Regions from separate parts of the Roseateles sp. GW823-FHT07B05 genome, predicted to be linked through region 2. Evidence: predicted binding sites of a transcription regulator. Region 2 holds the regulator's gene; the other holds the start of a gene.
What was found. The regulator HrcA, encoded in region 2, represses chaperone genes, less so after heat shock. The targets are predictions, from matches to a motif close to TTAGCACTCNNNNNNNNNGAGTGCTAA.
Positions count from the first base shown of each region.

Region 1: rpoH (RNA polymerase sigma factor RpoH) is a predicted target of HrcA. The motif match lies at 6,638-6,664, and genes of this name have one in related genera.

Region 1 is NZ_JBXAGX010000010.1:119,175-130,854, forward strand. It holds gene AC1Q7O_RS20255 (PA2778 family cysteine peptidase) at 1-269, shown strand, start outside; gene AC1Q7O_RS20260 (ABC transporter permease) at 309-2,876, shown strand; gene AC1Q7O_RS20265 (CHASE domain-containing protein) at 2,873-6,025, shown strand; gene AC1Q7O_RS20270 (chemotaxis protein CheW) at 6,055-6,558, shown strand; gene rpoH (RNA polymerase sigma factor RpoH) at 6,714-7,631, shown strand; partial or broken gene AC1Q7O_RS20280 (transposase) at 7,942-8,382, opposite strand; gene AC1Q7O_RS20285 (hypothetical protein) at 8,401-8,655, opposite strand; partial or broken gene AC1Q7O_RS20290 (DUF1153 domain-containing protein) at 8,763-9,074, opposite strand; gene AC1Q7O_RS20295 (glycosyltransferase domain-containing protein) at 9,904-10,587, opposite strand; gene AC1Q7O_RS20300 (hypothetical protein) at 10,572-11,519, opposite strand; gene AC1Q7O_RS20305 (glycosyltransferase family 92 protein) at 11,640-11,680, opposite strand, start outside.
Region 2 is NZ_JBXAGX010000006.1:63,488-75,167, reverse strand. It holds gene mutM (bifunctional DNA-formamidopyrimidine glycosylase/DNA-(apurinic or apyrimidinic site) lyase) at 1-38, shown strand, start outside; gene mutY (A/G-specific adenine glycosylase) at 23-1,048, shown strand; gene AC1Q7O_RS14680 (hypothetical protein) at 1,051-1,353, shown strand; gene AC1Q7O_RS14675 (methyl-accepting chemotaxis protein) at 1,437-3,194, shown strand; gene AC1Q7O_RS14670 (FAD-dependent oxidoreductase) at 3,191-4,318, opposite strand; gene AC1Q7O_RS14665 (M56 family metallopeptidase) at 4,318-6,042, opposite strand; gene AC1Q7O_RS14660 (BlaI/MecI/CopY family transcriptional regulator) at 6,039-6,425, opposite strand; gene rapZ (RNase adapter RapZ) at 6,526-7,446, opposite strand; gene recN (DNA repair protein RecN) at 7,443-9,140, opposite strand; gene AC1Q7O_RS14645 (NAD kinase) at 9,153-10,019, opposite strand; gene hrcA (heat-inducible transcriptional repressor HrcA) at 10,087-11,091, shown strand.

The DNA of each region.
Region 1 (11,680 bases), on a different contig from region 2:
CGGCCAACCTGCTGGCCGGCATCGGCCTGGGCAACACGCGGGCCGCCGCCGGGGATGCGGCCGGCGCACGCGCCGCCTTCGAGGCCGTGGCGACGCAGCACGACAGCGCCGTCGCCTGGATCAACCTCGCGCGGCTGCGGCTGGACGCGGGCGACCGCGCCGGCGCGCTGGCCGCGGCCAGGCGGGGCCTGCAGCGAGCCAACGCCAGCGAACCCGCGTGGCGCGATGCGGCCAACGCCACACTGGCGGCCATCGACACGAGCCGCTGACGACCGTCAGGCGGTACCCGCGCGGCTACAGTCGCCCGCATGACGTCCGCTGCCGTACCCGCCCCACGTCCTCCCGCCACACTGGCCGTCGCCTGGCGACAACTGCTGCGGGACTGGCGCGCCGGCGAACTGCGGCTGCTGATGCTGGCCGTCGCGCTGGCGGTGGCGGCGCTGTGCGCGGTGGCCTTCCTGTCGGACCGGCTGGACCAGGGCCTGCGCCGGGACGCCGCGCAGCTGCTGGGCGGCGACGCCGTCGTCGCGAGCGACCAGCCGACGCCGCAGGCCATCGTCGACCTGGCGGCCGAGCTGAAGCTCACCACGGTGCGCACGGCGGCCTTCCCGAGCATGGCGCGCGCCGACGAGGCCCAGGGCGGCGAAAGCCGGCTGGTGGCGGTGAAGGCCGTCAGCAGCGGCTACCCGCTGCGCGGCCGCATCGCGCTGCGCGAGGGCCTGCCGGGCCAGGGCCTTGCACCGGCGGCCGGCACCGTCTGGGCCGACCCGGCGGTGGCCGACGGCCTGGGCCTGAAGCTGGGCGACTGGCTGCTGCTGGGCGACAGCCGCCTGCAGTTGGCCGGCCTCATCGAGACCGAACCGGACCGCGGCGCCGGCTTCATCAACTTCGCACCGCGCGTGATGCTGGCGGAGGCCGACCTGGCCGCCACGCACCTCGTGCAGCCGGCCAGCCGCATCACCTACCGGCTCGCGCTGGTGCCAGCGCCGGGCGCGACGGCCGACGCCGTGAAGCGCTTCGTGGCCGGGTCCGAGAAGCTCATCGAAGCACAGAAGCTGCGCGGCCTGCGGCTGGAGTCGCTGGAGTCCGGCAGGCCCGAGATGCGCCAGACGCTGGACCGGGCGGCGCGCTTCCTGCGGCTCGTGGCGATGCTGTCGGCGCTGCTCGCCGCCGTGGCCGTGGCGCTTGCCGCGCGCGACTTCGCGGCCCGCCACCTGGACGCCTGCGCGATGTTGCGCGTGCTGGGCCAGCCGCAGCGGCGCATCGCCTGGGCCTACGGGCTGGAGTTCCTGCTAGCCGGGCTGGCCGCCAGCGTCGTCGGCGTGCTGCTGGGCCTGGGGCTGCACCAGGTGTTCGTGTCGCTGCTGGCCGGGTTGATCGACGTGGCGCTGCCGGCGCCCAGCGTCTGGCCGGCACTGCTGGGCCTGGGCCTGGGGCTGTCGCTGCTGATGGGCTTCGGCCTGCCGCCGGTGCTGCAGCTGGCGGCCGTGCCGCCGCTGCGCGTCATCCGCCGCGACCTGGGCGCGCCCAAGGCCAGCTCGCTGCTGGTGCTGGGTGCGGGCGTGGCGGGCCTCGCGGCCATCCTCGTCGTGCTGGCGGGCGACCTGACGCTGGGCGCCATCGCGGCCGCCGGCTTCGCGGGCGCGGTGCTGCTGTTCGCGCTGCTGGCTTGGGCTGCCGTGAAGCTGCTGCGCCGCGTGGTGCCCGCCAACGTCAGCGGCGCCGGTGTGCCGCGCTGGCTGCTGCTGGCCACGCGCCAGGTGGCGGCGCGGCCGGGCTTCGCCGTCATGCAGGTGTCGTCGCTGGCCGTCGGCCTGCTGGCGCTGGTGCTGCTGGTGCTGCTGCGCACGGACCTGATCGACTCCTGGCGTGCCGCCACGCCGGCGGCCGCACCGGACCGCTTCGTCATCAACATCCAGCCCGACCAGGGCGCCGACTTCCGCCAGATGCTGACCGGCGCCGGCGTGCAGAAGTACGACTGGTATCCCATGATCCGCGGCCGGCTGACCACGCTGAACGGCGAGGCCGTGCAGGCCAGGCGCTTCACCGACGACCGCGCCCAGCGCCTGGCCGAGCGCGAGTTCAACCTCAGCCACACGGCCGAGCTGCCTGACCACAACCAGATCGTCGGTGGCCGCTGGGGCTCGGCCGCCCCTGGCGAGCTGGGCCTGAGCGTGGAGGAAGGCCTGGCCAAGACGCTGAACCTGAAGCTGGGCGACCAGATGGCGTTCGACATCGCCGGCCAGCCGGTGCAGGGCCGCGTGACCAGCCTGCGCAAGGTGGACTGGTCGTCCATGCGCGTGAACTTCTTCGTGCTGTTCGAGGCGGCCGAGCTGCCCGACCTGCCGGCCACGCAGATCGCCGCCTACCGCACGCCCGCGGCGGCGAAGCTGGACCGCGAGCTGGCGCGCAAGTTCCCCAACCTCACCGTCATCGATGTGTCCGCCCAGCTCAACCAGGTGCAGGGTGTGCTGGACCAGGTCATCCAGGCGGTGCAGTTCCTGTTCGGCTTCACGCTGGCGACGGGCCTCGTGGTGCTGCTGGCCGCGGTGGGCAGTACGCGCGAGGCGCGCACGCGCGAGTTCGGGCTGATGCGGGCCTTGGGCGCGCCGTCGTCGCTGCTGGCGCAGGTGCAGCGCGCCGAACTGCTGGGCGTGGGCGCGCTGGCCGGCTTCCTGGCCGGCGCGGTGGCGCTGGTGCTGGCGGCGCTGCTGGCGCGCTTCGTGTTCGAGTTCGACTGGCAGCTCAAGCCCTGGGTGCCGCTGGCGAGCGCCGCGGCCGGCGCGCTGCTGGCCTGGAGCGCCGGCTGGTGGAGCCTGCGCGGCGTGCTGCAGCGGCCGGTGGTGCAGACGCTGCGGGAGGCGCAGGCGGAATGAACCGGCCAGGCGCCCGTGCCCTCGGCCGCTACCTGGCGCTGACCGCGGGCATCACGGCCGTCTACTACCTGCTGGGCCGGCTGGGCCTGCTGATGGTGCTGCCGCCCTACCAGCTGGCGCCCATCTACCCGGCGGCCGGCTGGGGGCTGGCCGTGCTGCTGGTACTGGGGCTGCGCTACCTGCCGGCCGTCGCGCTGGGCTCGTTCGTCGTGCAGGCGACGATGCTGGGCAGCCAGGCGCTGCCGCTCGCGCTGGCCATCGGTTGCGGCGCGGCCGCGCAGGCTGCCGCCGGCACGCTGCTGATGCGGCGCTGGTGCGGCCAGCCGCTGCTGCTGGCGTCGCCGCGCGAGGTGGCCGGCTACCTGGCGGCGGCGGCGCTGGCGGGCGTCGTCAGCCCCTGCTGCGCGACGCTGGCGCTGAAGGTCGCGGGCGTCATCACCACGGCGCAGATGGGGCTGGTGTGGACGATCTGGTGGACCGGCGACCTGATGGGCGTGCTGATCGCCGCGCCCATCACGCTGGCGCTGATCGGCCAGCCGCGCCGGGCCTGGGTGCCGCGGCGCCTCAGCGTGGGCCTGCCCATGCTGCTGACGACGCTGCTGGTGGGGCTGGGCGTGGCCGCCACGATGGAATGGGACCGCCAGCGCAACCGCGCCGACTTCACGCGCGAGGCCGCCAATGCGGCGCAGGCGCTGGCCGGGCGGCTGCGCGAGCCGCTGCTGGCGCTGGAGGGCGTGCACGGCCTCGTCAAGGTGAAGCCGCTGCCCACGCGCGACGAGTTCGAGCAGGCCACGCGCGGCTTCCTCACCGAGGACAGCCCGCTGATCGCGCTGGGCCTGGCGTTGCGGGTGCCGCGCGCCGACGTGGAGCAGTTCCATGCCGCCGCCGCCGCGGACCGCTTCCCCGGCGGCTTCCAGGTGCGCGACCGCGCGCGCGCCGGCGACGTGCACACCTCGCTCGACGAGGACGTGCTGGCCATCCGCCTCATCGAGCCGCTGTCACGCAACGCCGGTGCGCTGGGCGTCAACGTGCGCAGCGTGCCGGTGGCAAGAGCCGCCACGGAGCAGGCGGCCGCCACGGGCCGTGCGGTCGCGTCGGCCGGCTTCCAGCTGTCGCAGGACAACGAGGGCGTGGGCATCGTCATCTACCAGCCGCTGCAGCGCGGCTCCGCCGGCGTCAGCGGCCACGTGTTCGCCACGCTGCGCCCGGACGTGCTGCTGTCGCGGCTGTCCGCGGACTGGCCGGAGTACCTGGGCGCCTGCCTCGTGGACCTGCAACCCGGCGTGGCGTTCCCGCGCCTGGCCGGCCGGCGCGGCTGCGAGGCGGTGGAGCGCGGCGCCGAGTCGGCGCTGCCGCTGGTGAAGCTGCCACTGAGCTTCGGCGGCCGCGCGTGGGAGGTGCGCATCTACGACCTGCCGGGCCGCTCGCCCGCGCCGGGGCGCAGCTGGGCGTTCGCGCTGGTGGGGCTGCTGGCCACGGCCATGGTGGGCGCGCTGCTGCTGCTGATGTCGGGCCGCACGCAGCACGTGGAGGCGCTCGTGCGCGAGCGCACCGCGGCGCTGCAGCGCGAGATCGCCAGCCGCGCCGAGGGCGAGCACGCGCTGATGCAGACCGAACAGCGCTTTCGCAGCATCTTCGAGACGGCCCCCATCGGCATCGCCTTCACCGACCTGAACGGCGGCTTCCAGGAGGTCAACGCCTACTTCTGCGGCCTGGTGGGCCGCCCGGTCGAGCAGTTGATCGGCCAGCGCTCCGTCGACGTGACCCATCCCGACGACCGCCGTGAGGACATCCGCCTGGGCCGCCGGCTGATGCGCGGCGAGCTGCCGTTCTACCGGCGCCTGAAGCGCTATGTGCGGCCCGACGGCAGCCACGTGCATGCGCGCGTGCTGGTCAGCCTGCTGCGCGGCAACGACGGGCGGCCGCACCGGCTGGTGGGCATCGTGGAAGACATCACCGACCAGCTGCGCATCGAGGAGCTGGGCCGCGCCCGCGAGGCCGCCGAGGCGGCCAACCAGGCCAAGAACGAGTTCCTGTCGCGCATGAGCCACGAGCTGCGCACGCCGATGAACGCCATCCTCGGCTTCACGCAGCTGATGCAGATGGACGCCGGCGAGCCGCTGCCCCCAGCGCAGCGCACCCGCGCACAGCAGATCGCGCAGGCCGGCTGGCATCTGCTGGAGATGATCAACGACACGCTGGACCTGTCGCGCATCGAGGCCGGCTCGCTGCGACTGGAGCTGGCGCCGCTGGCGCTGCCGCCGCTGCTCGCACGCGCACTGGCGCTGGTGCAGCAGAGCGCCGCCGAGCGCGGCCTGGCCATCAGCCAGCGCCTGGCCCCAGACGCGCTGCGGCTGATGGGCGACGCCACCCGCGTCACGCAGGTGCTGACCAACCTGCTCAGCAACGCCGTCAAGTACAACCAACCCGGCGGCAGCGTCGCCGTCGAGGCCCGCTGCCCCGAGCCCGGCTGGGTGGAGGTGGCCGTACGCGACACCGGCCTCGGGCTGACCGACGAGCAGCGCGCCGCCCTCTTCCAGCCGTTCAACCGCCTGGGGCGCGAACGCAGCGGGCTGCCGGGCACGGGCATCGGCCTGGTCATCAGCCAGCGCCTGGCCGAAATGATGGGCGGCAGCCTGCGCGCCGAGGCCGTCGAAGGCCCGGGTGCCTGCTTCGTGCTGCGCCTGCCCGCCGCCGCAGCCGCGCCGGCCACGGCCGAGTCCGGCCCGCAGGGGCCGGCCCAGCCGCAGGCCGGCCCGCACCGGCGGCTGCTGTACGTGGAAGACAACCCGCTGAACGCCGACGTCATGCGCGGCATCCTGGAGCAGCGCCCGGGGCTGGAGCTGGAGGTCGCCTCCACCGTGGAGGCCGGCCTGCGCGCGCTGCGCGAGCGCCCGCCGGCGCTGCTGCTGCTGGACTGGCAGCTGCCCGACGGCGACGGCCTGGCGCTGCTGCGCCAGCTGCAGGCGCCGGGCGCCGCGGCGCTGCCGGTCATCGTCGTGTCGGCCAACGCCCAGCCCGAGCAGATCGAGCTGGCCCGCCAGGCCGGCGCCCGCCACTACCTGACCAAGCCGCTGGATGTGCGCGAACTGCTGGCGCTGGTTGACGAATTGTTGGCATCGCCCGCCCAGCCGGAGCGGGCAGAATGAGCGGCTGAGATCCACCCCGCACCGTACCGATGAGCTCCACCGACCTCGTTCCTGCTACTTCCGGTGCCCAGGCCGTGCAGGCCCTGGCCCGCACCGATGGCCGCCAGTTCCTGACCTTCCGCATCGGCGAGGAGGAATACGGCCTGGACATCCTGCGTGTGCAGGAAATCCGCTCCTACGAGGCCCCCACCCGGGTCGCCAACGCGCCGTCCTTCGTCAAGGGCGTCGTCAATCTGCGCGGCGTCATCGTGCCCATCCTGGACCTGCGCATCCGCCTGGGCCAGGCCGGCGAGTACAACGCCTTCACGGTCGTCATCGTGCTGAACGTGGCCGGCCGGATCGTCGGCGTCGTCGTGGACTCGGTGTCCGACGTGCTGGAACTGAGCGACGACGAGATCAAGCCCCGCCCCGAAGTGCCCGCGGCGATGGACTCCCGCTTCATCACCGGCCTGGGCAAGCTCGGCGAACGCATGCTGATCCTGCTGGACATCGAGGCGATGATCAAAAGCCCCGATTTCGGCCTGGTCGACTGAACCGCGGCCGCGCCAAGTTAGCGGCCGCCCACTGTTCAAGCCTCAGCAACACTGCATTCCAGGAACAGCCATCCGATCCTTAGCACTCAACAAAGCAGAGTGCTAATATCCATCTCACCGCTGCATCTCGTGGCGGTTCAGTAAGGATCAAGACGATGTCTGCTTCTTCCGCCATTGCCGTTCGCAGTCCCTGGGCCATGGTGCCCTCGCTGGGCAATCTGGACGCGTACATCTCCGCCGTCAACCGCCTGCCGCTGCTGACGGCCGAGGAGGAATCCTCCGCCGCACGCAGCCTGCGCGACAAGGGCGACGTGGAGGCTGCCGGCCGCCTGGTGCTGTCGCACCTGCGCCTGGTGGTGTCCATCTCGCGCCAGTACGTCGGCTACGGCCTGCCCCAGGGTGACCTGATCCAGGAAGGCAACGTGGGCCTGATGAAGGCCGTCAAGCGCTTCGACCCCGACCAGGGCGTGCGCCTGGTGAGCTACGCGATGCACTGGATCAAGGCCGAGATCCACGAGTACATCCTGAAGAACTGGCGCATGGTCAAGGTCGCGACGACCAAGGCCCAGCGCAAGCTGTTCTTCAACCTGCGCTCGATGAAGCATCAGCTGAAGGCCGACCAGGCCGACGGCCAGACGCACCGCAACACGCTGACGGAGGCCGAGGTCGCCCACGTGGCCAGCACGCTGAACGTGAAGCGCGAGGAAGTGCTGGAGATGGAGACCCGGATGTCGGGCGGCGACGTGGCGCTGGAGCCGCAGACCGACGACGAAGGCGAGGCCTTCGCGCCCATCGCCTACCTGGCCGACGAGACGCACGAGCCGACGCACGTCATCGAGTCCCGCTCGCGCGACGCCCTGGCCGGCGATGGCCTGCATCGCGCACTGGATGTGCTGGACCCGCGCAGCCGCCGCATCGTCGAGGAGCGCTGGCTGAAGGTGAACGACGACACGTCCGGCGGCATGACGCTGCACGAGCTGGCCGCCGAGTACGGTGTATCGGCCGAGCGCATCCGCCAGATCGAGGTGGCGGCGATGAAGAAGATGAAGAAGGCGCTGACGGAAGCCGCCTGACCGGCGCCGCCCCAGCAAAAAGGCCCCTCGCGGGCGAGGCGTTCAACTTAAGTGTTGAAGTCCTAGGATGAGCCCCTCCCAGCAGGGGCTCATCTTTTGTCTGCTTCTCCACGCCACCCCCGGGTCCCACCTGAATCGGCCGGAATTCAGGTCAATCACTGCAAGACCGTCGGCTGCGCCAACTTCGGCGTGCCCGCTCCGCAAACCCGCGGCCAGGTTGAAGGTGGGGTCGGAAGCAAACTCCTGACCATCGAGGGCCGGCAGTTGCCGTTGCTGCTCTGCTGTATTGACCCAGCAGAACCTGCACAGGTCAGGCCGCTAATGCAAATGCCTCAGCGGGGGGCTTCATGTTCAGCGCCTGGTGCGGGCGCCGATGGTTGTAGAAGTGGATCCAGTCGCCGATCAGGCGGCTGGCGTGCTGCAAGGACTCGAAGCGGTGGCGATGCACGCACTGCTCCTTGAGCGTACGAATGACCCGCTCGACCAGCCCGTTCTGCTCGGGGCTGTGCGGCGTGATGAACTCCTGCTGCAGCCCGTAGCTCCTGACGAGCGCCGTGAAGCTGCGGCTGGTGAAGACCAGGCCGTTGTCCGAGCGCAGCAGGAACGGCGCCGGCACGCGGCCCAGCGTGCCGAACCGCGCGATCAGCGCCTGCTCCAGTGCCGACTCGGCCGTCTTGGATCGGCCGCTGCGCGACAGATGCCAGCCCAGCAACTCGCGGCTGTGGCGGTCGATCACCAGCGCCAGCGTCGTCCAACTGTCGCGCCCCGCTCAGACCCGGCACATGTCGGTCGCCCAGCGCTCATTGGGTGCCTTGGCCACCGACGGCAGCGACTGGATCCGAGGCCTGAAGCCCACAGGCCGCTTGCGCACCTGCCAGCCCTTGAGCTGGAAGACGCGCTGCACCGTGTTCTTGTTGAACCCCAGCAGGTGCGCCACCGTCCGGTAGCCGAACGACGGGTTCTCTTCGATCATGGCCTTGATGGGCGTGACCAAGCGCTCCTGCAGCGACGGGGCTGCCTTCACGGGCCGGTAGTACACCGTGCGCCTGGGCACCTCGAACCACTTGCACAGTTTGCTGATCGAGACGGTGATGCCGTCGGCTTGCAGTCCCTGGCGGATCGTCTCGATCGCTTCTCGTCCTCTCCCAGCAGGGACTGCAATTTTTTTCTGGCGCGCAGCTCCAGCATCGCTTCGCCGTACGCCTCCTGCAGTTCCTTGAGCTGGCGCTCGTACTGCTCGCGCACATCCTGCGGGTTGGCTTTCAAGGCGTTCTCCACGCCTCGGCGGCCGTCTTCCATCCAGCTCTCGATCTCCGACGGCGGCAGCTCATATGTCCTGCTCGCCTCCGACACGCTGGTCTTGCCCTGGATGATCTCCAGCACCAACGCCGTCTTGCGCTTGGCCGTCCAGCGCTTGATCTCTTCGTCCATCAACGTACTCACGGTGTCTTCCTTTCAAAGGTAACACCTGAGCAGGTTTTCACTGGGTCAATACATGACCGCCCAGGAGATCCAGCAGGCGAGGTCGATCGGCGCTGGCGGGTTGCCGATCTCATCGTCGAGCCCTTCCTGGGCAAGAACGACAACGGCGTAGGCAACACCGGGGCAATTCATACACCATCAAGTACCACCGTCGAAGCTCGCCCCTGTGATTGAGCGCTTCAAATCATGGTGATTTCCCATAGTTTGCCTTGCCTCTCATCATCGCCCTCAGTTGCACTCGACATCTAAACAACTTAGCGCTTGGAGCTGAGCAACTCTTGCTTAACTTCTCGCAACTCTTCGTGAAGAGCATGCAGCCCTACATCCATGCGGATGGTGCTCTTCTCAATCCGAAAAACTGTCTTCACTGCAGAAAGCAGAACCCAAAACACGACAATGTTTACCAAGGCCACTGCAAAAAGGACAGCAATCACAGAAATAGTCAAACCCATAATTGGTCCACCCTCTCATGAAACTCAAGTTTTCTGATCTTTAACTGAGCAATTAGAGGCCAAGGAAGTTATCTGGCTTTAAATCAACTCAACCAAGTAAATGACCACCCCTCGCAGCTACCTGTCATACTTTACTCTGACGGGCTTCAGCAGCATCTCTGCAGAGAATAAAAGTCTCCGTCCTTCAAGAACTGTCTCCTCGACACTTCCTGGCAGATCACTCAAACTGGCCTCATGCACCCGGTCCGCGAAAGTGCCGACGACAAATCAACGATGCTAGCCCACCCAGAATGTAGCCCTGCTGCCCAACCAAGAGCAGCTCTCAAACTTTGAGAAATTTAACCGACCATCTCTTTCCCAGCCGGCCGGTTAAAAATTGAAAAAAATGGATTGTCATACTTAGTGGGAGTGATGTACTGAACTGCTATGTTTGTGGACCGGGCCACCTGCATAAAGCTGAGCTGATCTCTCACGGAGTGCTGACAAACCTCAGCCCACCATTTCATGTTGAACTCCCTAACGGCATCGCTGTGCCTACGAATTACCACCGAGGTTTCCGCAAGACCATAGTTGGCTGGCAAGCCATCCGCTCTGTATTTGCGCATTTGCTCTGAGATTAACTCGGGAGAGTCAACTCTCAATTCCAGACATCGCCTCGCCTCGTCGTATGTGCAGATTCTGGCTCTGTGCCTAAATACGGCCAAATCTGCCGATTTCAAATATTCATTGATCAATTTTCTAGCGGGCACCCTCAGCGACACGTTTGCGTCCATCCAAATGGAGTAGGAAGACTCTGTAAAATGATGACTAAGAATCTTGTGCCTACGAGCATTTCTTCTTGGAGATTCCGACTGCTTTGAGGCAGGCCTATATTGCCATATCCCGTTCGATGGCACAGCATGGTCTACATAGGCAACGAAGACAGCGCTATCGGTACATTGATCAGTGCGCAAGACGTCCCGACCGTTGGTGCAGCATGTGTAGACGGTTATCAAGCTAAGACTTCCTAGTAAACCAAACATGGGAACTGCATCGGTTTATCGCTGCGGAGTCCAAGCGCCGTCTGAGCAAACCGCAAGTAGTGCTGCGCGACCACGTCAATGCTCAGACGCCTAGCAAGAAGCTTGCGATATGCCCAGTCCTGCCTTCTTACAAGCGTCGGCGGCGAACTTATGTCAATCCGCCGAATATCCATAACTCCATTAACTTGGCCAGCCGCAGGGAAATCTTTGTTTATTGCACATGGAATACCAGACATCAGGTATTTCTGTAGCTTGGTAGGTGGCTTGTGCAGTTGGTTAAAACATTCTGTGTATTTAACATCAAAGGCGGCCGCGCAGGTCAAAAGGGCAGCCCGCTGCGCTTCTTCAGACCAATCAGATATCTGAACGCCATAGCTTGCAATACTACTTGCGAGTTGCCCAATTCCTACCGCGTGCGCATTCTTGTCCGCAGCAATTCTAGCTGGGGCATGATATTGGTTAGTAAGCAACACTATCCGATCATGCGGCCAGCTAATTTTATCAAGTGCAGCCAAAACATATGGCACATACTGAAATCCCCCAATCCACAGCAGCGTGCGGTTGTCGGGGCGCCGTCGATCGGGGTTTACACCATACTTGTTGTAATGATCGACAAACTCAGTTTTGCCGGACGGAAAAAATGGAGCCAGACTGTGGGAGTGCAAACAAATCAAACGCGCGTAATCGATGAACTCAGAGCTTTCAGCGATTGCTGATTGATTTAAGAATGCATCAACAGGGAAGAATACTATGCTCAGGCTCTTCTTCTTAACTTCTTCGGTCGTTGCTACGTTAGGCGGGCATTTAATCCAGAAGACAAGCGCACCGTCAGCGATGTCAGCAACTTCCTCAAAGTATCTGACGTCCACACAAGTGCGCATAAATGCAGCAATATCGGCGCCGACCCATGCCCAGGAAGGCTGGGAAGTCATGGGGCCAAAATAGATAGTCGGCAACGTCATCATGAGTATGCAGCGCAGCACATCGCTCGTAGCGCTAACTCTACTTAGGGGGGCAAGCCTCAGCTTAAGCAGTCGATGATAATGGAAGGGCTAGGCGCCATCGACATACTCGCTCGGATCACTCGACCCAT
Region 2 (11,680 bases):
GTTCCACCTTTTTCTGCCCGTCATGCCAGAAGCGTTGATCGAGGATTTCGGCCAGACCGTCGTCGCCTGGCAGAAGCGTCACGGCCGGCACACGCTGCCCTGGCAGAACACGCGCGATCCTTACCGCGTGTGGCTGTCCGAGGTCATGCTGCAGCAGACGCAGGTGACGACGGTGCTGGGCTACTACGAGCGCTTCCTCGCGCGCTGGCCCCGCGCGACGGACCTGGCAGCCGCGACGCTGGACGAGGTGCTGGCGCAGTGGGCCGGCCTGGGCTACTACAGCCGCGCGCGCAACCTGCATGCCTGTGCCAAGGCCGTGGCCGAGCTGCATGGCGGCGCGTTCCCGGGCAGTGCCGCGGGTCTGCAGACGCTGCCGGGCATCGGCCGCTCGACGGCGGCGGCCATCGCGGCGTTCTGCTTTGGTGAGCGCGTCGCCATCCTGGACGGCAACGTGAAGCGGGTACTGTCCCGCGTGCTGGCGTTCGACGGCGACCTGGCCAGCAGCGCGGCCGAGAAGAAGCTGTGGGACCACGCCACCGCGCTGCTGCCCGAGCACGACGTGGACCGCTACACGCAGGGCCTGATGGACCTGGGCGCGACCGTCTGCGGCGCACGCTCGCCCGACTGCCTGATCTGCCCCGTGCAGCCGCTGTGCCGCGGCCAGCAGCAGGGCGACCCGACGCGCTACCCCGTCAAGACGAAGAAGCTCAAGCGCGGGCGGCGCGAGAACTGGTGGCTGTGGGTGGAGAAGCAGGGCCAGGTCTTGCTGCAGCAGCGGCCGGCCACCGGCGTGTGGGCGGGGCTGTGGACGCTGCCCATGTTCGACGACGAGGCCAGCGCCCGTGCGGCGTTGCCTGGCAGCGAGCCGGCGACGCTGCCGCGCATCCAGCATGCGCTGACGCATTTCGACTGGGTGCTGCACACGCTGCGCGCCGAGGCGCCCGAGGGGCCCGAGGGGCCGACGCCTGGCGGCACCTGGGTTGCGCGCGAGAGAATCGCGGACTACGCGCTGCCGGCGCCGCTGAAGAAGCTGATCGAGGAAAGCTGACCATGAGACCTGACATCAAGAGCGGCGTCGAGTACGCACTGATCACGCTGCTGGTGGCCGGCGCGTGCCTGTGGCAGCTCATCAGCGGCGCCAACGAGCCCGACCCGCCGGCGGCCAGGATCGCCATCATGGGCCTGGGGATGCTGGTGGCTGGCGCCATGCACTGCGTCTTCATGATGCAGCTGGTCAAGCGCACCGGCCGGGCGTTCGCGCCGTGGTTCGTCGCCATCGTCATCTTCATGCCGGTGGGCACGGCGGTGCTGCTGGCGCTGCTGCTCAGCGAGTCGGATTCGGCGCAAACCTGACAGCGGGCGGACAGGCCGCCCCCCCGCATTGCCTCCCCCTTGCGAAAGGGGCAAAGTCTTCTGAACAACTACAGGAGACAGCCTTGGACGCCTTGAAGAACCTGCGTGTCGGAACCCGGCTGGGCCTGGCCTTCGCGGTGCTGCTGGCCTTGCTGCTGGTGATGGCCGGCATCGGCGCGCTACAGGCCAAGTCCATCAACTATTACGCCGAGTACTACCCCCAGAACATCCTGCCGTCGCTGCGCGCCATCCACCAGATCGATGGCGCGCTGTCGGATGCGCGGCGGCTGGAGCAGCAGCACATCCTGACCGACGACGACAAGGAGAAGAAGTCGCTGTCGGCGCGCATCGCCAAGGCGCGAAGCGATCTGCAGCAGCGGCTCAAGGACTACGAGCCTCTCGTCACGGACGACCAGGACCGCGCGCTGCTGGGCAAGGTGAGCGAAGGCCTGAAGGGCTACCTGGCCGCGCAGGACAAGGTGCTGAAGGCGTCGGAAGACGGTGCGGCCGACCCCACCCAGGCCACCGCCGCGCGCGACCTCACCTTCGGCCCCGCCCGCGCCGCCTTCACGCCGGTGCGCGAGACCATCAACGAGTGGTGGATCTACAACGAGAAGCTGGCGGCCGGGACGACCGAGTCCGCCGCCGCGGCGTATGTGCGCGTGCTGTGGGTCTTCGCCATCGTCTCCGTCGTCGCGCTGCTGATCGGTGCGTTCGCGGCGCTGGTCATCACGCGCTCCATCACCGTGCCGGTGCAGCGCGCCTCGGAGGCCGTCCGGGCCGTGGCCGGCGGCGACCTGACGCAGCGCGTGCACAGCAGCAGCCGCGACGAGCTGGGCCAGCTGCTGTCGATGCTGGACGACATGACACAGAACCTGGCACGCATGGTGTCCGGCGTGCGTCAGGGCTGCGAGCAGATCAACGTCGCCGCGGCCGAGATCGCGCAGGGCAACGCCGACCTGTCGGCGCGCACCGAGAGCCAGGCCTCCAGCCTGGAGGAGACGGCCGCATCCGTCGAGCAGATGGCCGCGCAGATCAAGGCCAATGCCGACAACGCGCGCCAGGCCGACCAGCTCGCCAACCGCGCGTCCGAGGTGGCGCAGCAGGGCGGCACGGCGGTGGGCGAGGTGGTGTCGACGATGGACGGCATCTCGGCCGCCAGCCGCAAGATCGGCGACATCATCGGCACCATCGACGGCATCGCGTTCCAGACCAACATCCTGGCGCTGAATGCGGCCGTCGAGGCGGCGCGGGCTGGCGAGCAGGGGCGCGGCTTCGCGGTCGTGGCCGGCGAGGTGCGGCTGCTGGCCCAGCGCAGCGCCGAGGCGGCCAAGGAGATCAAGAGCCTCATCGGCGACAGCGTTGCGAAGGTCGAGAGCGGCAGCGCGCAGGTGCTGACGGCGCGCGAGACTATCGGCCAGATGGTCAACGAGGTGCGGCGCGTGACCGACCTCGTCGCCGAGATCACCGTGTCCAGCCGCGAGCAGAGCGAGGGCGTGGGGCAGATCAACGCCGCCGTCAGCCAGCTGGACCAGGCCACCCAGCAGAACGCCGCGCTGGTGGAGCAGACGGCCGCCGCGGCCGAGAGCATGCGCATGCAGACCACCAAGCTGAACGAGGCGGTGGCGGCCTTCCGCGTCGATGCGGGCCAGGCCGTGGCCACGCGCGCCGCGCCCAAGCCGGCGCCCCGGCCGGCGGCGACGCCCAGGCCGGCCATGCACAAGCCCGCCGTGAAAGCCGCGGCCGCCAGGCCGGCAGCAGTGCCGGTCGCAGCAGTGCCTGTCCCCAGGCCGGTCGCACCGGCCCCGGCGTCCAGCGACAGCGACTGGGAAACCTTCTAGCCGAACAGCGCCGCGAGGCGCCGCACGGCGTCCTCGGAGTGCTCGCGGTCGGGTCGCAGGTCGGCGTTTCCGAAGTCGTGCTCGCCCATCGCGGCAACGAGCAGACCGTCGCGGCGCGGCAGCGCGACGACGTTGTGGCCGCGGTAGATGACCGCGTAGTCCACCTCGGGCTGCGGGACGAGCCGGGCGGTCTGCCCGCGCACCGGCGTGAGGCTGGCGTCGCCCAGCAGCGTGCGGGCGCCGTCGCCGGTGCAGTTGGCGACCAGCGCCTCCGGCAGCCGGGCCAGATCGCGCGGCGTGCGGAACTCGCGCTGCACCAGCTCGCCGCCGTCACGCGCGAAGTCGTCCAGCAGCAGGCGCTGGTAGGCCGGGATGTTGAAGACCAGCTGCGTGAAACGGCGTGCCTGCACGTCGCGGAACGGGTGCTCGCCCGGCTGCAAGGCCTTGCCCTGCGGACGCAGGTCGGCCACGCGGGGGTAGAGGTCGGGGTAGTCGGGCTCGCCGACGTGGCCGGGCAGCGGCTGCTCGAAGCCGTCGTCGGAGACGACGTAGCCGTCATGCCATTCGACCGGCCCGGACGGCAGGCCGAGATAGCTCTGGTGCATCTTGAACGACGCCCGCGCCATCGCCTCCCAGTCGGCGCGCCAGGCCTCGGTGGCGTGCGCGCTGGTGGCAATGCGCGACTCGGGCGTCCACAGCCCCGTGGCGGCCGACGAGTGCACGCGCGGCGGCCGGTCCCGGGCGTAGAGCCGCACCTTGAAGCCGGCCAGCTGCGCGGTGCGCGCGGTCGTCAGCCCGATGGCGCCGGCGCCGATGACGGCGATGCGCGTGCCCGGTTTCGCGTGGGCCTGGATCAGCGCCAGTGCGCGCTGCGCCGAGCCCCAGCTCAGCGACCAGCCGCTGCCGCCGTGGCCGTAGTGATGCACCACGGTCTTGCCGTGCAATCGCTGCGCCTCGATGCGCGGCCCCTGGGCGCGGAACGGGCGGATGCCGACGGCGATGTCGATGATGCGGTCGGTGCTGACGCGCATGGCCGCCGGCGCGCGCGGCGCGGCGAAGTCCAGCGCGGCGGCGGGCAGGGCGCAGGAGGCGGAGCCCGCCGCGAGCAGTTCGCGCCGGCGCATCACAAGGCCTGCTTGGCCAGCGACTTGCGGATCAGCGCCGCGTCGCGCAGCCGCTGGGCCGAGCCGTCGGCGTCCAGCAGCACGACGGTGACGGGCCGCTTGCCGTCGAGGATGCGCATCGCCAGGCAACGGCCGGCTTCCTCCGTGTAGCCGGTCTTGGAGACGCGGATGTTCCAGCCCTTGGTGCCCACCAGCCGGTTGGTGTTGCGGATCTCGCGCGGCCGTCCGTCCACCGGCACCTTGGCCTTCTTCACGCTGGTGATGCGCTCGATCTCGCCGTAGCGCGCGGCGGCTGCGGTGATGGCCGCCATCTCGGTGGCCGTGGACGTGTTGGCCGGCGACAGCCCCGTGGGCTCGGCGATGGCCGTGCGGCTCAGGCCCAGCGCGCGGATCTTGGCCTGCATCGCCTTGACGAAGCCGGTCTCGCCGCCGGGGAAGGTGCGGGCCAGCGCGGCGGCGGCGCGGTTCTCCGACTCCATCAGCGCCATCTCCAGCGCGGCCAGCCGCGTCATCTGCGTGCCGACGCGCACGCGCGACTTGCTGTGCTTGAGCGTGTCGACGTCGTCGTTGGTGATGCGCAGCTTCTCGTTCGGGTCCAGCTTCGCGTCCAGCACCACCATGGCCGTCAGCAGCTTGGTCAGCGACGCGATGGGCACGACGGCATCGGCGTCGCGCGACATCAGCACCTTGCCCGTGGCGTCGTCGATGACGACGACATGCTTGGCGTTCACCGGCAGGCGCAGCTGCGGGGCGGGCTGCGGCGCGCTCCTGGCCTCGGTGGCTGTGGCGGCGGGGGGCGGCTCGGGCGTGTCGCGGCCGCGGGCCTGCACGACGAAGCTCGTTGCCGCGATCAGCAGCGCCGGCAGCGCCAGCTTCCAGCCGGTGGCCTGCGGGCGTGGCGCCAGCAGGCGCTCGATGCGGCGCAGCAGGTCGCCGCCTTGCGCGGCCAGCGCGACGTTCGGCATGTGGCCCTGCGGCACCTCGCTGAGCGCGTGCAGCGCGAGCGCCATGCGGCGGGAGTCACCCAGCAGCTCGGCCGAGATCTCGTCGGCCACCAGCTCGCGCTCGGCGCGCAGGCGGGCCGACAGCCACCACACCACCGGGTGGAAGAACAGCAGCGCCTCGACGACGCTCTGCAGCAGGTTGGCCACGTAGTCCCAGCGCCGCACATGCGCCAGCTCGTGGGCCAGCAGCGCTTCGAGCAGGTCCACCGGCAGGCGGCTCAGCAGCGCGGCGGGCAGCAGCACGCAGGGCCGCAGCATGCCCAGCGCAATGGGGCCGGCCAGGCCGGGCAGCAGGCGCAGCGGCACGGGGCGGCGCAGGCCCAGGCGGCGGGCGAGCGCATCCAGCCGCGCCTGCCACTCGGCCGGGGCCGGCGTGCTGCGCCGGCGCGCGCGCGCCACCCAGGCCAGGCCCAGCGCCAGCCGCGCCAGCATCAGCGCGGTGCCCAGCGCCCAGGCGCCGACCAGGGCCGGCATCTGCTCTGCCAGCGGCGGCAGCTGGCCGACGAACTCGACCTCGGCGGGCGCGAGGTCCAGGCACTGCGCCAGCGGCAGCCCCAGGCACAGGCCCAGCGCGGCGGCGCAGACGCCGTAGCGCCAGCGCGCCGACGCGCCGCGCAGCAGCGCCAGCAGCAGCGCGGCCACGCCGCCCACGATGGCGCCTTGCCAGATGAAGTTCAACAGGGCCCAGCCCCAGGCATTCATGGCGATGTCCAGATTCAAGGCTGATCTCCGTTCCTTGCCAGCAGCTGGCGGATCTCCGCGCGCTCCTTGGCACTCACATGGTTCTTCAAGGCGGCTAGCACCAGGGCCTTGCCCGAGCCGGCGAACGCCTTGGCGATGAAGTCCTTCACCAGCGACTGCTGCAGCTTGTCCTGCGCCTGCACGGGCGCGTAGCGCTGCGGGCGCAGGCTCTCGTCGCGCGTCAGCAGGCCCTTGCCGTGCATGACCTGTAGCTGGCGCAGCACGGTGGCGTAGGTGGCGTCGGGCCGGTCGGGCAGCAGGGCCTCGTGCACGGCCTTGGCGTCGGCCGGGCCCAGGCGCCACAGCACCTGCAGCAGGTCCAGCTCGGCCGCCGTCGGGCGGGTGGGGGTGGGGGGCGTCATGAATTCAGAATAACCGTTCTAGAACTCGATGTCTAGAACGATTGTTCTGAAATTGTGGGCGCGCCCGTCCGGGCCGGCCCGCCGCGCGCGGCGGCTCACATCACTTGGCGTCCAGCTCGCGGTGGCGCTTGAGCACGTGGCCGTGGTGGCCGAACTGCCGCGCCAGCATCTCGACGAGATACACCGAGCGGTGCTGCCCGCCCGTGCAGCCGATGGCCACGGTCAGGTAGCTGCGCTGGTCGGCCGCGAAGTTGGGCAGCCAGCGCGACAGGAATCCGGCGATCTGGCCCATCATCAGCCCCACCTCCGGCTGCGCGGCCAGGTAGGCGGCCACCGGCGCATCGCGCCCGGTCAGCGGGCGCAGCTCGCGGTCGTAATAGGGGTTGGGCAGCACGCGCACGTCGAAGACGAAGTCCGCGTCGCTGGGCACGCCGTGCTTGAACGCGAAGCTCTCGAACACCAGCGTCAGCTGGTTGCTGGCCTCGGGGCCCACCAGGTCACCCAGCCACGCGCGCAGCTGCGCCGGCCGCAGCTGGCTGGTGTCGATGACGGTGGACTCGGCCTTCAGCCCGCCCAGCAGCTCGCGTTCCAGCTTGATCGCGTCCAGCAGCAGTCGGTGCTTGTCCTCCTCGGCGTTGCTGTCCAGCCCGCCGAAGCCGGTGTCGCGGCCCTGGTGGCGCAGCGGGTGCGGGCGGCGCGTCTCGGAGAAGCGGCGCATCAGCGCCTCGTTGCTGGCGTCCAGGAAGATGGAGCGCACCCGCACGCCGCTGGCACGCAGCTGCTTGAGCAGCGGCAGCATCAGCGGCAGCGAGCCGACCGAGCGCACGTCCACCGCGATGGCGACACGGCGCTCGCCGCGCTGCTGCTCCAGGTTCAGGAAGTCCAGCAGCAGCTCGGCCGGCAGGTTGTCGACGCAGAAATAGCCGGCGTCCTCCAGCGCATGCATGGCCACCGACTTGCCGCCGCCGGACATGCCGGTCAGCAGCACGACGTCGCCCTGCAGCTCTTGTTCCAGGCTCATGATCGGGCCTTCTTCGCCTTGGTCGTGATGGTGGAGGCCGCCAGCATCTCCTGCGCATGGGCGAGGCTGGTGGACGACAGCCGCTCGCCGCCCAGCATGCGCGCGATCTCGGCCACGCGCGCCTCGCCGGATACCGGCGCCACGCGGCTGGCGGTGGCGCCATCCTGCAGGCTCTTGGCGACCACCAGATGACGGTCCGCGCAGGCGGCCACCTGCGGCAGGTGCGTGACGGCCAGCACCTGGCGCTGCCCGTCGGCCGCGTGCCCCAGCTGCTTCATGAGCCGGCCCACGGTCTCGGCCACGGCGCCGCCGATGCCCACGTCGATCTCGTCGAAGATCAGCGTGCCCGGTGCGTGGCCGGTGTCGGCCTGGCTGGTCGTCACGGCGATGGCCAGCGCGATGCGCGACAGCTCCCCGCCCGACGCCACCTTGCCCAGCGGCCGCGGCGTGCTGCCGGCATGGCCGGCGACGAGGAACTCGGCGGACTCGGCGCCCCAGCTCTGCGGCCCGTCGGTGGGCGGCAGCGCGATGTCGAACTGGCCGCCGGCCATGCCCAGCTGCTGCATCGCCGCCGTGACGGCCGCGGCCAGCTGCGGTGCGGCCTGCTTGCGCGCGCGGCTGGCGGCGGCGGCTTCGGCGTCGAAGGCCCGGCGCGCGGCGGCCAGCGCGGCTTCCAGCTGCGCGGGGTCGCTGGCAGCGTCCAGTGCGGCCAGCTCGGCACGCCACTGTGCCAGCAGCGCGGGCAGCTCCTCGGGCAGGCGGCGGTAGCGGCGGGCCAGCGTCATCCACGCCGACACGCGCTCGTCCAGCTCGGCCAGCCGCTCGGGGTCCAGGTCGGTCTTGTGCAGGTAGCCGGCCAGCGTGTGGCTGGCGTCGGCCAGCTGCGCCTGCACGTCGCGCAGCGCCTGCACGGCGGGCAGCAGGCGGGCGTCGTGGTCCAGCACGCGCTCCAGCTGGTCCAGCGCCCCGGCGGCCAGCGACTGGGCGCTGGGCTCGGCGTCGTCCAGCGCGTCCAGCGCCGACTTGGCCGCGTCGATCAGCGACTGGCCGTGCGACAGCCGGCCGTGCTCGGCGTTCAGCTCGTCCCACTCGCCGTCGGCGGGCGCCAGGCGGTCCAGCTCGGCGATCTGCCAGGCCAGCCGCTCGCGTTCGCGCTGGGCGTCGGCCTGCAGGCCCTGCGCCTTCTGCAGCGCCTCCAGCGCCTGCTTCCACGCGGCATGGGCGCGCGCCAGTGGCGCCGTGTCCAGCCCGGCGAAGCCGTCCAGCAGCTCGCGCACGGCGGCCGGGCGGGTCAGGCCTTGCCAGGCGTGCTGGCCGTGGATGTCCAGCAGGTGGTCGGCCAGTTCGCGCAGCTGGGTGAGCGTGGCGCTGCCGCCGTTGATCCATGCGCGGCTCTTGCCCGCCGCGTCGATGACGCGGCGCAGCAGCAGGTGGTCGTCGACGTCGAAGCCGGCCTCGTCCAGCCAGCCGCGCAGATGCGCCGGCGTGTCGAACTCGGCCGTGATCTCGGCCTTGGCCGCGCCCTCGCGCACGACGCCCGCGTCACCCCGGCCACCCAGGGCCAGCTGCAGCGCGTCGATGAGGATGGACTTGCCCGCGCCGGTCTCGCCGGTCAGCACGGCAAAGCCGGGCTCGAAATCGAGCTCCAGCGTCGGGACGATGACGAAATCCTTGAGGCTGAGATGCCGCAGCATGGTGAGTGAGAGCTAGAGATACCAGCGGAGCTTGCGACGCAGCGTGGCGTAATAGCTCCAGCCCTGGGGGTGCAGGAAGCGGACCTGGTACTGGCTGCGGCGTACCGTGATGGTGTCGCCGTGCAGCAGGCTGGCCAGGCTCTGCATGTCGAAGTTCACCGACGCGTCACGGCCGGCCACGATCTCCAGCCGCACCTCGCCGCTGTCGGGCAGCACGATGGGGCGGTTGGACAGCGTGTGCGGCGCGATGGGCGCCAGCAGCCAGCCGGCGATGCTGGGGTGCATGATGGGCCCGCCGGCCGACAGCGCGTAGGCCGTGGAGCCGGTGGGCGACGCGACGATGAGGCCGTCCGCACGCATGTTGGCGACGAACTGCTCGCCCACCGACACCTTCAGCTCCACCATGCCCGACGTGCCGCCGCGGCTGACGACGACGTCGTTCAGCGCCAGCCCCGAGAAGATGGACTCGCCGTCGCGCAGCACGCCGCCTTCCAGCATCGCGCGCGACTCGACCTCGTAGTCGCCCGCCAGCACCGGCGCCAGCGACTCGCGCCAGCGCTCGATCGGGATGTCGGTGATGAAGCCCAGGCGCCCCTGGTTGATACCCAGCAGCGGCACGCCGTGGCGGGCCATCTCGCGGGCGAAGCCCAGCATCGTGCCGTCACCGCCGACGACGACGGCCAGGTCGCAGACGCGGCCCATCTCGTCGTGCGACAGCGCGTCGTAACCTGTCATGCCGGTGTTCTGCGCGGTCTCCGCTTCCAGTGAGACATCGACGCCGTGGGTGCACAAAAACTGGGCAATCTCCTCCAGCACCGGCTTGATGCCCGGCGCCTGATGCTTGCCCACGATGGCGACATGTCTGAAGCGCTCGGCCATGCGGCAAATTACACCACAGGGGTTTTGCCCGCCAAGGCAGTGCGCGGGAGCTTCCTACAATGGAGAGATGCTCGACGAGCGCTCCAAATCCCTGCTGAAGACCCTGGTCGAACGCTACATCGCGGACGGCCAGCCCGTTGGCTCGCGCACGCTGTCCAAGGCCTCCGGTCTGGAGCTCAGCCCCGCGACCATCCGCAACGTGATGGCCGACCTGGAAGACCTGGGCCTCATCGCCAGCCCGCACACCAGCGCTGGCCGCATCCCGACGCCGCGCGGCTACCGCCTGTTCGTCGACACCATGCTGACGGCCCAGCCCGGCCGGCTGGAGCTGGAGGCGCAGCTGCAGCCCGACCAGCCGCAGCGCGTCATCGCCAGCGCGGCGCAGATGCTGTCCAACCTGTCCAGCTTCGTCGGCGTCGTCACGTCGCCGAAGAAGCCCAGCGTGTTCCACCACATCGAGTTCCTGCGCCTGGGCGAGCGGCGCGTGCTGGTCATCCTCGTCTCGCCCGACGGCGACGTGCAGAACCGCGTCATCTTCACCGCGCAAGACTTGACCCAGCCCGAGCTGGCCGAGGCCAGCAACCGGCTGAACGCCGGCTACGCGGGCCTCACGCTGGAGGCCGTGCGCGAACGGCTGCGCAACGAGGTGGACGCGCTGCGCGGTGAGATCGCCGGGCTGATGAGCGCCGCCGTGCAAGTCGGCACCGAGGCGATGGAACAGCAGGACGAGCAGGTCGTCGTGTCCGGCGAACGCAACCTGCTGACCGTGCAGGACTTCAGCCACGACATGGGGTCGCTGCGCCGGCTGTTCGACCTGTTCGAGCAGAAGACGCAGCTGATGCGCCTGCTGGACACCTCCAGCCGCGCCGAGGGCGTGCGCATCTACATCGGCGGCGAGAGCCAGGTCGTGCCTTATGAGGAGCTGTCCATCGTGTCGGCCCCGTACGAGGTGGACGGCCAGGTGGTCGGCACGCTGGGCGTCATCGGCCCCACGCGCATGGCCTACGACCGCATGATCCAGATCGTCGACATCACGTCGCGCATGGTCGGCCAGGCGCTGTCTCAGCGTTGAGCCAACGCTGACTAGAATCGCGGCCTTCTTCCGGCATGGAAGAAATTGTTCAGTGGGCCGTTAGCTCAGTTGGTCAGAGCAGAGGACTCATAGCGAAAGTTGTGCACCGGGCGGCGAAAGCGCCCGCGTGAATGGCGTCAAATTCGGCGAAACCTGACGGCCGCAAGGCACAAGGCAACGCCGAGCCAAGCCCCGCGAGGGGAAGGTGTAGAGACTAGACGGCGCCCGCCTACCGGCCTTGCTGGCCCATGGCGAAGGCATAGTCCAGGGAGCTCAGAAATGGGCGCAAACCGGAATCCTTTGGTCGCAGGTTCAAGTCCTGCACGGCCTACCACTCGACATCCGCCCGCGGCGTTGCGTTTTCGCCCCCGCGGCCGTGCTTGCCGGTCCAGCGGTGGCGCGATTAGGATGGTTCGGCACCGGCGCACCAAGCCGGTGTGAGCGAGGTTCCGCGATGCATGGCCGGTCGGCCATCCCACAGCGGCCAGACTCAGGCGAGGGGGGACGAAAACGCCCAACAGCATCCAGCTGCATCCGGGCGCTCGCGTCGGTGCCTTTGCCAGCCTGACGGCGCGGCACGCCTGGCTCC